DNA from 4 places in the Xenorhabdus bakwenae genome. Region 1 is predicted to be linked to each of the others. Evidence: predicted binding sites of a transcription regulator. Region 1 holds the regulator's gene; each other region holds the start of a gene.
What was found. Region 1 encodes Fur, which represses iron uptake genes when iron is present. Its sites were predicted from a motif close to ATAATAATGAGAACNACTATCAA; they were not measured.

Region 2: the regulator Fur is predicted to act here: its motif matches at 1,306-1,328, upstream of ftnA (non-heme ferritin).
Region 3: the regulator Fur is predicted to act here: its motif matches at 1,244-1,266, upstream of feoA (ferrous iron transporter A).
Region 4: the regulator Fur is predicted to act here: its motif matches at 1,752-1,774, upstream of PXH59_RS10385 (TonB-dependent hemoglobin/transferrin/lactoferrin family receptor).

What each region holds. Positions count from the first base shown of each region.
Region 1 covers NZ_CP119194.1:1,745,462-1,749,030, forward strand. Annotated here, with positions in the region: gene ybfE (LexA regulated protein) at 55-345, shown strand; gene fldA (flavodoxin FldA) at 520-1,053, shown strand; gene fur (ferric iron uptake transcriptional regulator) at 1,240-1,689, shown strand; gene PXH59_RS09010 (beta-N-acetylhexosaminidase) at 1,838-3,569, opposite strand, start outside.
Region 2 covers NZ_CP119194.1:664,291-667,859, forward strand. Annotated here, with positions in the region: gene pip (prolyl aminopeptidase) at 1-793, shown strand, start outside; gene PXH59_RS03955 (DNA polymerase III subunit theta) at 857-1,087, opposite strand; gene ftnA (non-heme ferritin) at 1,546-2,037, shown strand; gene copC (copper homeostasis periplasmic binding protein CopC) at 2,274-2,660, shown strand; gene copD (copper homeostasis membrane protein CopD) at 2,660-3,569, shown strand, end outside.
Region 3 covers NZ_CP119194.1:3,111,037-3,114,605, forward strand. Annotated here, with positions in the region: gene feoB (Fe(2+) transporter permease subunit FeoB) at 1-913, opposite strand, end outside; gene feoA (ferrous iron transporter A) at 987-1,214, opposite strand; gene PXH59_RS15635 (pyridoxamine 5'-phosphate oxidase family protein) at 1,541-2,065, opposite strand; gene PXH59_RS15640 (Tex family protein) at 2,381-3,569, opposite strand, start outside.
Region 4 covers NZ_CP119194.1:2,027,331-2,030,899, forward strand. Annotated here, with positions in the region: gene PXH59_RS10385 (TonB-dependent hemoglobin/transferrin/lactoferrin family receptor) at 1-1,680, opposite strand, end outside; gene PXH59_RS10390 (IS630 family transposase) at 1,807-2,355, opposite strand; gene PXH59_RS10395 (IS630 transposase-related protein) at 2,324-2,647, opposite strand; gene PXH59_RS10400 (hypothetical protein) at 2,800-3,222, opposite strand.

The sequences.
Region 1 (3,569 bases):
TAAGGTATTATTGCCCGCTATATTATTGGTACACGCCCATTATCAATTGAATTTATGGCAAAAGAACAAACTGATCGCACCACACTGGATTTGTTCGCAGATGAACGCAGGCCCGGGCGACCTAAAACAAATCCGCTGTCCAGGGATGAACAGCTTAGGATCAATAAACGCAACCAGTTGCGACGAGATAAAGTCAGAGGATTGCGTCGAGTGGAACTCAAACTTAATGAAGATGCCGTTGATGCACTAAACCATCTGGCAAAACAGCGCAACATTAGCCGCAGTGAATTGATTGAACAAATGTTATTAGCCCAACTGACAGAAAAAAATCACCTTGCCGATTAACGGCTTTTATTAAACACAATGAAGCGGTGTCACCACACAAATCTGACAGATTTGTCATGGATGTTTGGTCAGAATAACGCTTTTCATGTTACTGAAACTGACATTTTTCCAGCTGATTTCAGCGTGATGTGTATAGACTTAATACACAAATAAAACAAGAGGTTAACCCATTTTATGGCAATAATAGGTATATTCTTCGGCAGCGATACAGGCAACACAGAGAACATCGCCAAAATGATCCAAGAAAAATTGGGCGGTGCTGATGTTGCTGAAGTCCACGATATTGCCAAAAGCAGCAAAGAAGACATTGAAGCCCTCGATATCTTGCTGCTTGGCATCCCAACCTGGTATTACGGCGAAGCTCAGTGTGACTGGGATGATTTCTTCCCAACACTGGAAGAGATCAATTTCGAAGGAAAACTGGTTGCCTTGTTCGGCTGTGGTGATCAGGAAGATTATGCAGAATACTTCTGTGATGCTATGGGCACCATTCGTGATATTATTGAACCTCGTGGTGCCATTATTGTAGGCCACTGGTCAACCGAAGGATATCACTTTGAAGCCTCTAAGGGCATGGCCGATGATAACCACTTTATTGGCCTGGCCATTGATGAAGATCGTCAACCAGAATTGACGGATGAGCGCGTTGAAGCCTGGGTACAACAGATCAAGACTGAAATGAGCCTGTCAGAGATCCTCGGCGTTTAATAAGAAGAGAAAAGCCCTTTCAGGCAGGATTATTCTTGCATAATGTGTCATGATATATGAATAGGCATGGTTTTCATTTTTAATATCCATGCCTATAATCAGCAACGTGAAACAGAATCATGATTCCCTCACGATACCCCCAAGTATCATAAGTTCACTTAACTCAAGTTACAGGATTGAATCCGCATGACCGACAACAATAAAGCATTGAAAAATGCTGGACTTAAAGTAACGCTTCCACGACTGAAAATTCTGGAAGTGTTACAGGACCCAGAATGCCATCATGTCAGTGCGGAAGATCTCTACAAAAAGCTGATTGATATCGGTGAAGAGATTGGCCTCGCCACTGTCTATCGCGTGTTGAACCAGTTTGATGACGCCGGCATTGTGACACGTCACAATTTTGAAGGCGGCAAATCGGTTTTTGAACTCACCCAGCAACATCATCATGACCATCTGATTTGTCTCGACTGCGGAAAGGTCATTGAATTTAGTGATGAATTCATTGAAGAGCGTCAGAAAAACATCGCTGAACGCTATGGAATTAAGCTCTCAAACCACAGTCTTTATTTATATGGTCACTGTGCTGATGGTGATTGCCGCAAAGATAACTCGCTTCATGATGCAAAAGCATGATAAACAAGCGCTGACAATAAAGTCATTCGCTTCCGCTATTTATTCATCTGAATAAGTTGTTTGTCTGAATAAGCAACCTGCCGATTAATTATCACGCTAATCGGCAGGTTGCTTTATCAATTTATTGCCCTCATACCTCAAAAAATCGTTAGAATTTAACTTCATCTATGCGGCTAAAACGGTTTCCATCAGTACTGACAGAACGAATTTTCACATTGCCGCTGACATGAGGCCGCTGTCTGTCATGATAAGCCTGCCATGTTTTTCCATTATCCAATGAGTATTGAATAACCACCCCCGGTAATGCGATATTCGCTTCCAGTGTTCCAGAAACAATTCTGCCGCCAGGTACAGGCAAACGATAGAAAATTTTCGCGCTATCCAGTTTAGCCAGTTCACGCTGCCCTAGCAGATTGGCAAAGCGTTCCCAGTCTTGTTGCAGGAGAGCCGTATCAACATAATGCGTTATTCCGCCTTTATATTCCCTGCCCTGCTGATAATTCTGCTCCCACTCCGCCTGATGCCATGCCCGTTCCGCCAGCGACAGTAAGCGTGGATAGATCATATATTCCATTTGTTCATCGGTACGCACGGTTTCACTCCACGATTGCCCCGACATACCATAAGCCCCGGGCCAGCGTTTATTGCTATGGGTATTAAAGTCATTGCCATCACGATCCATCGAGGTTTCAGCATTTTGTGGCAGATTGTTCGGGGCAAAGCTGAAAATTTTCGCCTCATCATTAAAGCGGGTCGCCCAATAATAGCCTCGCTCTTTCGGATGGATTTCATATGGCATATCCAGATAGAGATAATCGGGGCTGGAAACCACAACTTGATAGCCCTTATTCGCCCAGTCACTGGCAGAATCATAACCTCCCCAATACAGGGTATCCCAGAAGTTCACCGCAACCTGTTTAGTGGCGAAATCTTTTGCCGATTTGGCATGTTTCAGGCCATCCTGCCATGCCTGCATGGTGTTGATACCACGGTTATTGACGATTTTGCTGACTTCAATGGCAAAATAGCTGGCAAGTTCATCAACCTCTTTAATGACACCTTGCGCTATCATTTTCTGACAAGCCTGAGATTTTGCCCACGGCTTGTTTTCAATTTTCCGGTTGATAATCCCCTTATCTGGCACAATCAGTCCATCTTTATCCTGATATCCAGCGCCCAAACGAATATTTTTCGCCTCATCCCCACCAAAATGCCATGTATTCAACGGCAGACCGACCTCGTTATGCATGGCAACAATTTCGCTAATCACTTTATCGACAAACCGCGTTGAAGAGTCCATACACGGGTTAAGATAACTGTGGCGATCATAGAATTGCACGGAGGTTGTCTTCGAGGTATCTGTCGGATCAAGCAGACGATATTCATTGGCTTCCCGCTCTTTGCCCTGTGCCATAAGCTGCTTATAACGCGCTTCCATTGACATCACCGCGGCACGAGCATGGGCGGGCATATCAATTTCTGGGATAACTTCTATCTGGCGCGCTTTGGCATAGTTCAGAATATCAAGGTAATCCTGACGGCTAAAATAACCACTTCCCATATTGTTGCTGTCTGGCCCTGATCCTAATTGTGGTAATAAGCACCGGGTCTCACTCAAATCATGGCAACGTTGACTGCCGATTTCTGTCAATTCCGGTAAGCCCGGGATTTCCAAACGCCAGCCTTCATCATCACTCAAATGAAAATGGAACTTGTTCAGCTTATAGTGGGACATTTGATCAAGCAGACGCAAAACGGCTTCTTTACTATGAAAATTTCGTCCAACATCAAGGAACACGCCACGATATTCAAACCGTGGGGCATCTTTTGCCGTCAGTGTCGCAATCTTTGGCGTTCCATTGGCGGGAAGCAAGGAAAAC
Region 2 (3,569 bases), 1.1 Mb from region 1:
TCATCGTCAGTTATTCGATCCCGAACGCTATCATATTATGTTATTTGATCAGCGTGGCTGTGGGCGTTCTAAGCCCCATGCGAGTCTGGAAAATAATACCACATGGCATTTGGTAGCCGATCTTGAACGGCTGCGTAATCTTATGGGCGTTGAGCAGTGGCTGGTTTTTGGGGGTTCATGGGGATCAACGCTGGCTTTAGCCTATGCTGAGAAACACCCGAATAGCGTGTCAGAATTAGTGCTAAGAGGGATTTTCCTGCTTCGCCCACAAGAATTGCATTGGTATTATCAAGAAGGCGCTTCTCATTTTTTCCCAGAAAAATGGGAGCGTACATTATCTATCCTGTCGGAAGAAGAGCGTAAAGATGTCATCGCTGCCTATAACAAACGGCTGACCAATGAAGATGTGCAAGTACAGTTGGAAGCAGCACGTTTATGGAGTCTCTGGGAAGGCGAAACGGTAACGTTGCTGCCTTCTGCAAGTTCAGCTTCTTTTGCAGAAGATAATTTTGCTTTGGCATTTGCACGTATTGAAAGCCATTACTTTATCAATAATGGTTTTATGGATGAAACCCAGCAATTACTGGATCATATTGATGTGATCAGACATATCCCAGCGGTGATTATCCATGGCCGCTACGATATGGCATGTCCGGTACAGAATGCGTGGGATTTGGCAAAAGCGTGGCCGGAAGCTGAATTGCACCTTGTGGAAGGTGCGGGTCACTCTTTTGATGAAGCCGGTATTTTACACCAACTCATTAAGGCGACTGATAAGTTTGTTGGAAAATAGATTTACCGAAAATAGTTAAGATAACCACCCGCAAAGTGGTGGTTATCCTTTCTTATCATTCCGTTAACGGCTTTTAGGCTCATAAGGCAGGCGCGACAGTAATCTTGATTGCTGGCGGTAGTGCTGTAAGCGTTGTTGGAAATATTTCCGCAGATGTGCTGGTTGTGATTGTTCAACAGTGTCAGGAATGACAGGCATGTTATAACGTTCTTTAAAAGCAACACCGGATGCGGCTAAATCAACATTGACCTCATTCATCTCATCTTTAGATAATTTGGCTAAGTTATGTTCCATTTTGGCCTCTCTGAAAACGCATTTTTAATTTATCTAACATAACAGAAAATTAATAGACTCTTTTTCGTTTAGCAAGTTGTTTAAAAAAGGGCAAAAATTCACCTGATATACGCGATAAACGTCAAGTTGCAATCCGCAAGACGACGCGGGATCTTATATTTTCCCGCTGTGCGGGGAAATATAACACACATCTTGACGTTGTATTGGTATAAATATAAATAATATCAATTCTCATTTTTATTAAAAATGTTTTTCTGAATAAAAATTTAATTAAATAAAATTGATTCTTATTTTCTCATATTTAATGAGATTTATTCTTGTTGGTTTTTATAAATAAATCTTTATTTATCATATTATTATGTATTTTTATTTTGTTTTTGTATTATGTGATTTTAATTGGCATAATACGCCAGGTTTAATGAGTTATTAGGAGGGTTGTCCGATGTTAAAAAAAAGAAATGATCAAAAAATTAAATGAGCAATTAAATCTGGAATTTTATTCTGCGAATTTATACCTGCAAATGAGTGCATGGTGCAGCGATAAGGGATATGAAGGCGCAGCAGCGTTTTTAAAGACGCATTCACAGGAAGAAATGCAACATATGCAACGCTTGTTTGATTATTTGGGTGATACGGGTTCAATGCCTGTTTTAGGCGCTATTCAGGCCCCGCCTGTTGAATTTAAATCTATCTCCGATGTATTCAATCAGACTTATGAGCATGAAAAATTGATCACAGAAGAGATCAATAAACTTGCCCATGTAGCGATGACGACACAAGACTATTCCACTTTTAATTTCTTGCAGTGGTATGTGGCTGAACAACACGAAGAAGAAAAACTGTTCAAATCTATTCTGGACAAACTGGATATGGTGGGTGAAACGGGAAATGCCTTGTTCTTACTAGATAAAGATCTTAAGGGATTGTCTATGGCACCGGCACACGCCTGATATCGCCTTCGTCTTTCAACTTGATCTGTTTTTCCACCGTAACTCCCGTTTCTTTACGTATTTTTTCATGCATTGTGAAACCGGGGTTACGGCCCACCCTCTTTTATTCCCATTTTTGCGTAGTGTCTCACAGGTCAGGACATTCCCCGTCATTTACCGCAGATTAAACAGATTTTTTGATATAGAATCTCCCTTCAGGCATAAAAAATTCATCAACATATTAAAGGGTTATCTATATGTTTATTCTTAACATCCGTTCATTCTGGACCAAATTATCGACTCTTGTGGTTCTGTTTGTCGGTATGTCTTGTCAGCAGGCTTTGGCCCATGCACATTTGAAAGATCAGACTCCCGCAGAAAATACAACGGTTGAAGCTATCCCACAAATTATCACCTTGAACTTCTCAGAACGTATTGAACTTGGATTCAGTAAGGTAAAATTGATTGGCCCAGAAAAAAACGTAGTTAAAACAGGTAAACTGGAACTCGATCCTGAAACCAAAACCAAGTTAATCCTGCCGGTTGAAGGCAAACTTACGGCGGGAAAATACAGTGTTGACTGGAGTGTACTCTCTGTCGATGGTCATAAAACAAAAGGCGTTTATAGCTTTACCGTAAGATAATGATCTCTCTAGAGGTGCTATACATATTCTGCCGTTTCTCTCATTTTGTGGTCGTCATGTTGATGTTCGGCCTTAGCTTATTCACCGTAATGCTTGTTTCTGGGCATTTCTCGATCCTAATGAGAGAATGGTTAAACGTTGGAGTTTTAATCAGCACCGTGCTGGCTTTGCTAACCTCAATCATCTGGTTTATTGTACAGGCTGGATTAATGGGGGATGGCTGGCACGATGTTTATGCTCCGGATATCTGGCTGGCTGTCTTGGGAACCTCTTTTGGGCAAGTATGGCGATGGCAGTTATTGATAGCTGTACTTGCTGCTGGTGGATTGTTCCTTTCCGATATTAAAGTCAGAAATTTCCTGTTGTTAGGTTGCTCGATTATTTTACTTTCCAGCCATGCTTTCATTGGGCATGCAGCGATGTATGAAGGAAGCATCGGGCTATTATTTCAAGCCAATCAGGTTATCCATTTACTCAGTGCAGGTTACTGGTTTGGTGGATTGTGGCCATTCTTAGTGTGTCTGCAATGCTTGCGATTACGGCAGCCAGCAGAAACAAGCTTATCTCCCAATGTGACTATCCTGTATGCAGAGAGCGTAACAGCCATGAGGAAATTCTCTCTTTATGGGCATGTTGCCGTGTTTCTGGTGATTGTGACAGGAATTGTGAGTAGTGTGATCCTCATTCCAGACTGGCCTGTCTTCAGTCGAGTTCTGTCTGAATACCAATCCATGTTATGGTTAAAAATAGTGCTGGTTATTGGAATGGTACTTTTGGCTTTGATTAACCGCTATATTTTAGTTCCCAAGTTAAAGCAGAAAAGGAGCTATCAGCAATTGATAATCAATAGTTGGCTGGAAATTATTCTGGGTACAACCGCATTGTTATGCGTAGCGATTTTTGCAACGC
Region 3 (3,569 bases), 1.4 Mb from region 1:
CACCAATATTGATAGCCAGTACAAACATCAGGTACATGACAAACAGGAAGACAGGCAGACCCAACCAGCGGTTCAGGATAACGGCATCTAACGCTTGAGTCAGTTTGTTGGGTGTGGCTGTGCGGGTATCAATGACTGCCAGACAAATTTCACTGATGGTTTGATAGCGTGAGCCTGCAATGATGAGGTCAGGTTCTTCGATTTGTTGTTTTTGTAAGCGTTCTCTGCTTTCAGCCAGTTGTGCGTGAGCCAGGCCGGATACTCCACGGCTGTAAATATCCCCTTCCAGGACTTGTAAAGTCAGCCAGCGGCGCTGTTGTGATGTGAATTTTTCTGCGATCTGGCTGGAAAGGTGGGAAATCTCCTGCAATAACGCATCAGGATAATTAACCTGTACAGGGCGGGTATGCTGAGGGTAATTGTCGATGGCTTTTTTTAGCGTATCTATCCCTGTGGCACGGGTTGAAACCAGTGGGATGACCGGACAGCCAAGACGTTTTTCCAGTGCAGGAATATCAATCTTGATGCGTTGATTTTGGGCGATATCCAGCATGTTCAGCGCAATGATGCAGGGAACACCCAGTTCAATCAATTGCAGTGAGAGATAAAGGTTACGTTCCAGATTAGACGCATCAATAACATTGATGAGCATATCTGCTTCACCACTGAGGATATAGTGGCAGGCGATTTGCTCATCAATGGAAGTTTGCTCGGAAATGGTGGTAAGGGAATAAGTGCCGGGAAGGTCGACAAGTTCGATCTGATGGTTATGGGTGGTAAAGTGGCCGGTTTTGCGTTCTACGGTAACGCCAGCCCAGTTTCCCACGCGTTGGTGAGAGCCGGTAAGCTGGTTAAAAAGCGTTGTTTTGCCGGCATTGGGATTACCAATCAGGCCAATGGTTAATTGTTTCATCATACTTTCTGCCAATCAGGAAAGTGAATTTCGTACCTTATATATTTCAGTACCAAATTGACTTCGGGCCTTGCTAATTCAGATCTTCATGTAACATGAGAAATGCCAGGTCTTGTTTACGAAGGGTAAGGTTAACTCTGCGTGTTTCGATTTGTATTGGATCGCCCAATGGAGCGAAGCGAATGACCTGAAATGTTGAACCAGGTAACATGCCGAGTGACAATAATTTTTGTCGGTAAGCTGGGGTAATCTTTGGAGAAAATCCCAGAATTTTATATCTGCGTTCTGGAATAAGAACCATATAAATCTCCACGCTAATTGAAAAAATAAGTGATTATAAGAATTATTATCCTCAATAATGGAAGAACCACAAGAAAAAAGTATGGTAATTTCTCTGAATTATAGTTGTTAATGATAATAATACGCAATTGCGATGTTAGCCATTTATCCTGAATAATGTGGAAATGAATTGATATTAATCAAATTAATGGTGGTTTTATTGAAAATAAATTTTTATTAAGAAGGGGGAATATTCGGAAAAAATTTTTACTGATAAGCCTCGTTAATAAACAAGGCTCATTGATTTCAATTTTATTATTAATTTAACAAATCATTTGTCGGTATTTACTAACCTTTTGGAGGATAAAGTAATTCACTCAGTGGAACCTGTATACGTTCATCATCTTGATGTTGGCTCCAGGCATCCGAATCGTATACCCACCATGCCCGAATCGCCAATTCATAGAAACGGCGTATGGCGTGGCCTTGATAGTCACTGATAGGACGGGCTTTTTTCTGTCTGATATTTTCATCAGGATAAGTTTTTAAGAAAAAATAGTCATAGGTTTCCTGTAGTCGCTCATCGGGGACTTGGCGGGCATAGCCAACGAATTGGGCGCCGGTCAGATCCAGCGATGAATCAGGCATGACCCGGCTACTGTAGATTGCACCGCTGACACGGGGATTGATATGTAATTCTTGCGAATGTCGGGTATCTTGCTTTGAGTACCAGATTAGTGTCAGTGGATTGTATTTCGGAATATAGAACATTGTCGATGGCCAGGCTGAATCTTCATCTGGTTCATGGGTGGAAAGGTTGAAGAAACGTATATTGCTGAGTAGATCAAAACTGCGTTGGATATATTTATTCATGACTTTTCCTCAACAGTACGAATGCGTTCTTTATACCTAAAATGCGAAACCCATTGGGTATAAGAACATTGGAGTATTATTGATGATTTATATTATTCAATAAGTTCCCATTATGATGAGATTTATTGCGAAATGGATTATACGAAGAATTAACTAAAATATGCAGATGTCATAACGTATTCAAATTTATAACGTTAGCAATGAATAGAATTATGATGATGAAAATCATGATTTTTTCAGATATTAAAGATCCCGAACTGGCACAATTAGGCCAGTTCAGGAAATCATTTTAAGCCACCTAACGTTTTTTATTGATTAACGTTTTTTGTTAAAAGCCGCAGCCAATGCATCACTCATGGCGCTGTTGGCTAAAGGCGCAGAACCTGAACGCGAAGCAGGCCGGTTTCTGCCATTACCGTTACGATTATTGCGATCCTGGCGGTTACCTTCTTGGGCGCTATGGCGGGCTTGGGTTTCGCCTGGTTGCTCATCAAGACGCATGGTTAATGCAATACGCTTGCGGTTGAGGTCAACATCCATCACCTTCACTTTCACGATGTCACCTGTCTTGACGATGGTGTGTGGATCTTCCACAAAGCGATCGGAGAGGGAAGAGATATGAACCAGACCATCCTGATGGACACCGATATCCACGAATGCACCAAAATTGGTCACGTTAGTGACCGTACCTTCCAGGATCATGCCTGCTTGCAGGTCGTTCATGGTTTCAACCCCATCGGCAAATGTGGCAGTCTTAAATTCAGGACGTGGATCGCGCCCCGGTTTTTCCAGCTCTTTCAGGATATCGGTGACGGTCGGGATCCCAAATTTTTCGGTCGTGAACTCTTGGGCGCTCAGGTTACGCAAATTAGCCGGGTTGCCCATCAGTTCAGGCAGTGTCTGCTGGGTTGTTGCCAGGATCTTCTCAACCACGGGATAGGCTTCTGGGTGAACCGTTGAAGCGTCCAGCGGGTTATCACCCTGATTGATGCGCAGGAAGCCTGCACATTGCAGGAAGGCTTTGGGCCCCAGACGGCTGACTTTCAATAATTGATTACGGTTGTCGAAACGACCGTTTTCATCGCGCCAGTTCACAATATTTTGGGCAACAGTGCGCGTCAGGCCAGCAACGCGAGTCAGCAAGGCAACAGAGGCCGTATTCAGGTCAACACCGACGCTATTTACACCGTCTTCAACCACGTTATCCAGTTTTTTGGCAAGCAGGGTCTGGCTAACATCATGCTGATATTGACCCACACCGATGGATTTGGGTTCGATTTTCACCAGTTCAGCCAGTGGATCTTGCAAGCGGCGGGCAATGGAGACTGCACCACGCAGGGAAACATCCAAATCAGGGAATTCTAGTGCAGCCAATTCAGATGCGGAATAGACAGAAGCTCCCGCTTCGCTGACCACGACTTTTTGTGCCGTAACATCAGGATACTGTTTTTGCACGTTAACAAAGAAACGCTCTGTTTCACGGGATGCGGTGCCGTTGCCAATA
Region 4 (3,569 bases), 280 kb from region 1:
TTCAAGTATTAAGTTATCGAAATTGAGAATTGCACCGAGGCGTATTCCTGCCATTCTTTCGACGGCAAGATCGCGGCTGGAGCCTCTAAGGCTACTAATGTTCCCTTGTACCTCATATTGTTCATCAACGATTGGTGCACGCCATGTACGACTAATATCTGCAAATAATGAAAGGTTTTTATTTGTTTGCCACAGAATGCCTAAGTGGGGGGACCAGCCGGTATAGGTGACACTGCTATAGTCATGATTAGATTCTGGCGATGTATCGTTATACAGGAGTGCGTTATTTTCTTTACCCCTATTTTTGACATGATCATAGCGAACACCCGGTGTGACGGTGACGCTCCCTATTTTCAGGGAATCTTGGATATAGAAACTGTAAGCTAATTGATCTCCAGCAGGCATATAGCCTGGTTTATAATAACCATAGTTATAGTCTTTATTTTTTATTTTGTCCTTATTGAACATCAGTACATTGCGTTCATTTTTATGCCAACGGGTTCCCACCAGTAATTTATGTTCAATCATACCGGTTGAAAATACGCTTTTGTTATTGATATCAAACAGATTATCGGTGTAATCAACCCAGCTTTTATTACCCATTGATGTACTAAAATAGCGGGAAGCATTTTCTGGGCGAGTATCGTCTTGCTTGGTTTTGGAATAAGCATGGAGCATCGTCAGGTTTAACCACGGGCTATTTTCTGGTGCGATATTCCATTTGGCAGTAAAGTTCTGATCAAGTTGATCACGAAAGACCAATTTTCTTTTCCAGGCGTCATCCAAACCATATTTCTTTATATCAACAGCTGATGGAACGGGCATCTCATCACTTTTAGTCGACCAAGGCTGCCAGCCATCCGATTTAGATCGCATAGCGGACAGGCTAATCGTATGAGCGTCACTGGGATAAAAGTTGGTTTTCAATAAATAAGATATTTGGTTATTTTGTGAAAACTCAAAACGTGTGCCATCAGGGCGTTTAATATTGTGCCCATTTCGCTTGCTTACATAAAGCAAGCCATCGGCAAAGCCATTGGGATCCCTGCCGTATATTGCGCCACTATTGATCCACTGCCTGTCATTGGTGTGGTAGCTTTGTTTGACAAAACCACCCCAATCTTCATCGGGGCGCAGTAAATCGTTCGCCTCTTTTGTCACCAGTTTGACCGAACCACCAAATCCACCATTACCGTTGAATAAATTGTGTGGCCCTTTATCAACCTCTACCCGTTTGATTAATTCAGGCTCAATAAAGACGGAACCCTGCATATATTTCTCAAATCCTTTTGGCGCATCGTCCAATGTGACTTTGATATCTTCCTGATCGCCCATTCCCCAGATATTCAGTGTTTGCCCACCAGGACGCGGAGAGCCTGACATTGAAACACCGGGAAGCTGGTCGAGTAACTGAGCAATATTATCGGCCTGAGTGCGGTCAATATCTGCCTTTTTAAGTACTGAACTTCCCGCGCTGGTGCTGTTATGTAAACTTTCGACAACGGAAAGGGTGGGTAATTTCATTACCTCATTTTGCTTTTCCGGCTTTTGCTCTTTGGGGTCTTCGGTCGCGTAAACCGCGCTAGAGAACGCCGCTCCCAATACTAATGTCCCTGTTAAAATTTGCTGAATCATGGTAGCGATTGGGCGTTTTTCTAATTTTTGACTATTATTTGCCATAAATTTCCTGAAATATGATCAAGTGAAATATTTTCAAAGTAATAAGTCACCTGAGAAATCAAAAAAGGCAAATAAAAATGAGAATTATTTTTGTTTATCTGTGGTTTTGGGAAGCATATAGCAGAATCAACATAACCTGACACACTCGATGTGCTCGGTGAACACCTCATCAACTGAACATCTTTTTTGTCTTCTTATCGCTTTTGCCCCACCCCATTTGTGTTCTATGGGATTCAAGTCCGGACTATAAGCGGGCAGCCACTCTAATTGATATTGACTCTCTGCTATCGCTTGTATCGTATCAAGTCGTTTATGAAAACGCGCATTATCCATGACTATCACGGCACCGTGTGGGAGTTTGGGCAATAAATCCTGCGTCACCCACGCATGAAAGACATCGGCGTTAATGTTGCCAGTAAATAAGCTTAAGGTGATGAACGTATTTTCGAGAATGGCTCCAATCACGTTAATACGGCCTTTCGCGTGCCAATCCTGTGTACCAAAACAACGCTGCCCTTTCTCTGAATACCCGTATATCCGTGGCATTGACTGCGCGAAACCACTTTCATCCAAATACACAATCGGTTTGCCTTCCTGTTTATAGCCGCTGATGCGCTCGACAAACGCCTGACGAAGCTGAGGATCAGCGCGAGGATGTTTTAAGGTTTTTTTTATGAGTGAGGCGAAGCCGTTTCAACGCGTAATGAATCGCCGATTGTGAGACCCCTAAGCGCTTTGCTCTTTCCCATTGATAGTCATCAGGAAAATTTTGGACATCCGCGATGAGCACCTCATCAGGAATTTTCATGGGAGGCTTATCACGCGTCATGCAAGGTTCTATTTTATGACTCCACCGGAACAGGGTACGAATAGAAATCTCAAAATGGGCACTCGTTTGTTCGAAAGTCAACGAATGCTTATCTTTGTATGCCAGTACTCTTTTTCGAAAATCTAGACTGTAACCCATTTCACTTTATGCCTTGTCATTTTGGATTTGGATATTATGACATATTAGTATGATTTTGCTATACCATACGATGATAAGGTTTAACCCATAGATAGATAGTGTGATTTTGGCATTGAAATTTAAGTTCAATTTCCTTACGTACAAGGGGGTCGTCAATGAAGAAAAAGATTCTTGGTTCTCTGATCTTGGCTGCTATCGCAATAGTAAGTGACACTCCATTGCACAAAACAAGCGCCAAAGTCTAGGCTGGCAGGATATTTTTTCGTGCTCACCGCCCAAATTATCTTTTTTTGCCTCCCTACACACGTCGTACCGGAGTTAATATCCTGAACACGCACACGATGTTCTGGAGTTGATTCATCAAACTTGAAATTTAGTGGGTTAGGAATAGCTGCTATACACGAGTCATTTATTTTAGACAAATAATAAACGTCAACAGAACCTGGTTTAAAAGGCACGTTAAGACTTTTAGATAACCATTCATTCACAAATCTTATGTCATAATCTTGCCAAGCCAAAGCTGGCTGTATGATTAAAGATAACGCTATCAAAATTATATTAAATAATACTTTCATATCGCCCCCTTTTGATGAAATCACTCAAAAATAAAATTATTATTACTTCATCATTAATGGAGTACTGAAATGATAACTTCTATATCATCTAAGTTATTCATCTATCCGATTTCAGTATAAATAATCCTCTCTAATCAACGTAACTCAAAACTCAGCAAGCGACTAAAGAGATTTAATATGCCCCCCAACTGCACTATGTTATAAATACTATCTATCAATAGGTTAAAGGATGTGAAATATCGACTTTATCACATAAAAAAACCACTCATCGAAATAGATTAATACGTGATAATAGTTGAATAAATTGATTATATGCGAGGGATTTTTTACAAATGTGCAATCAAAAT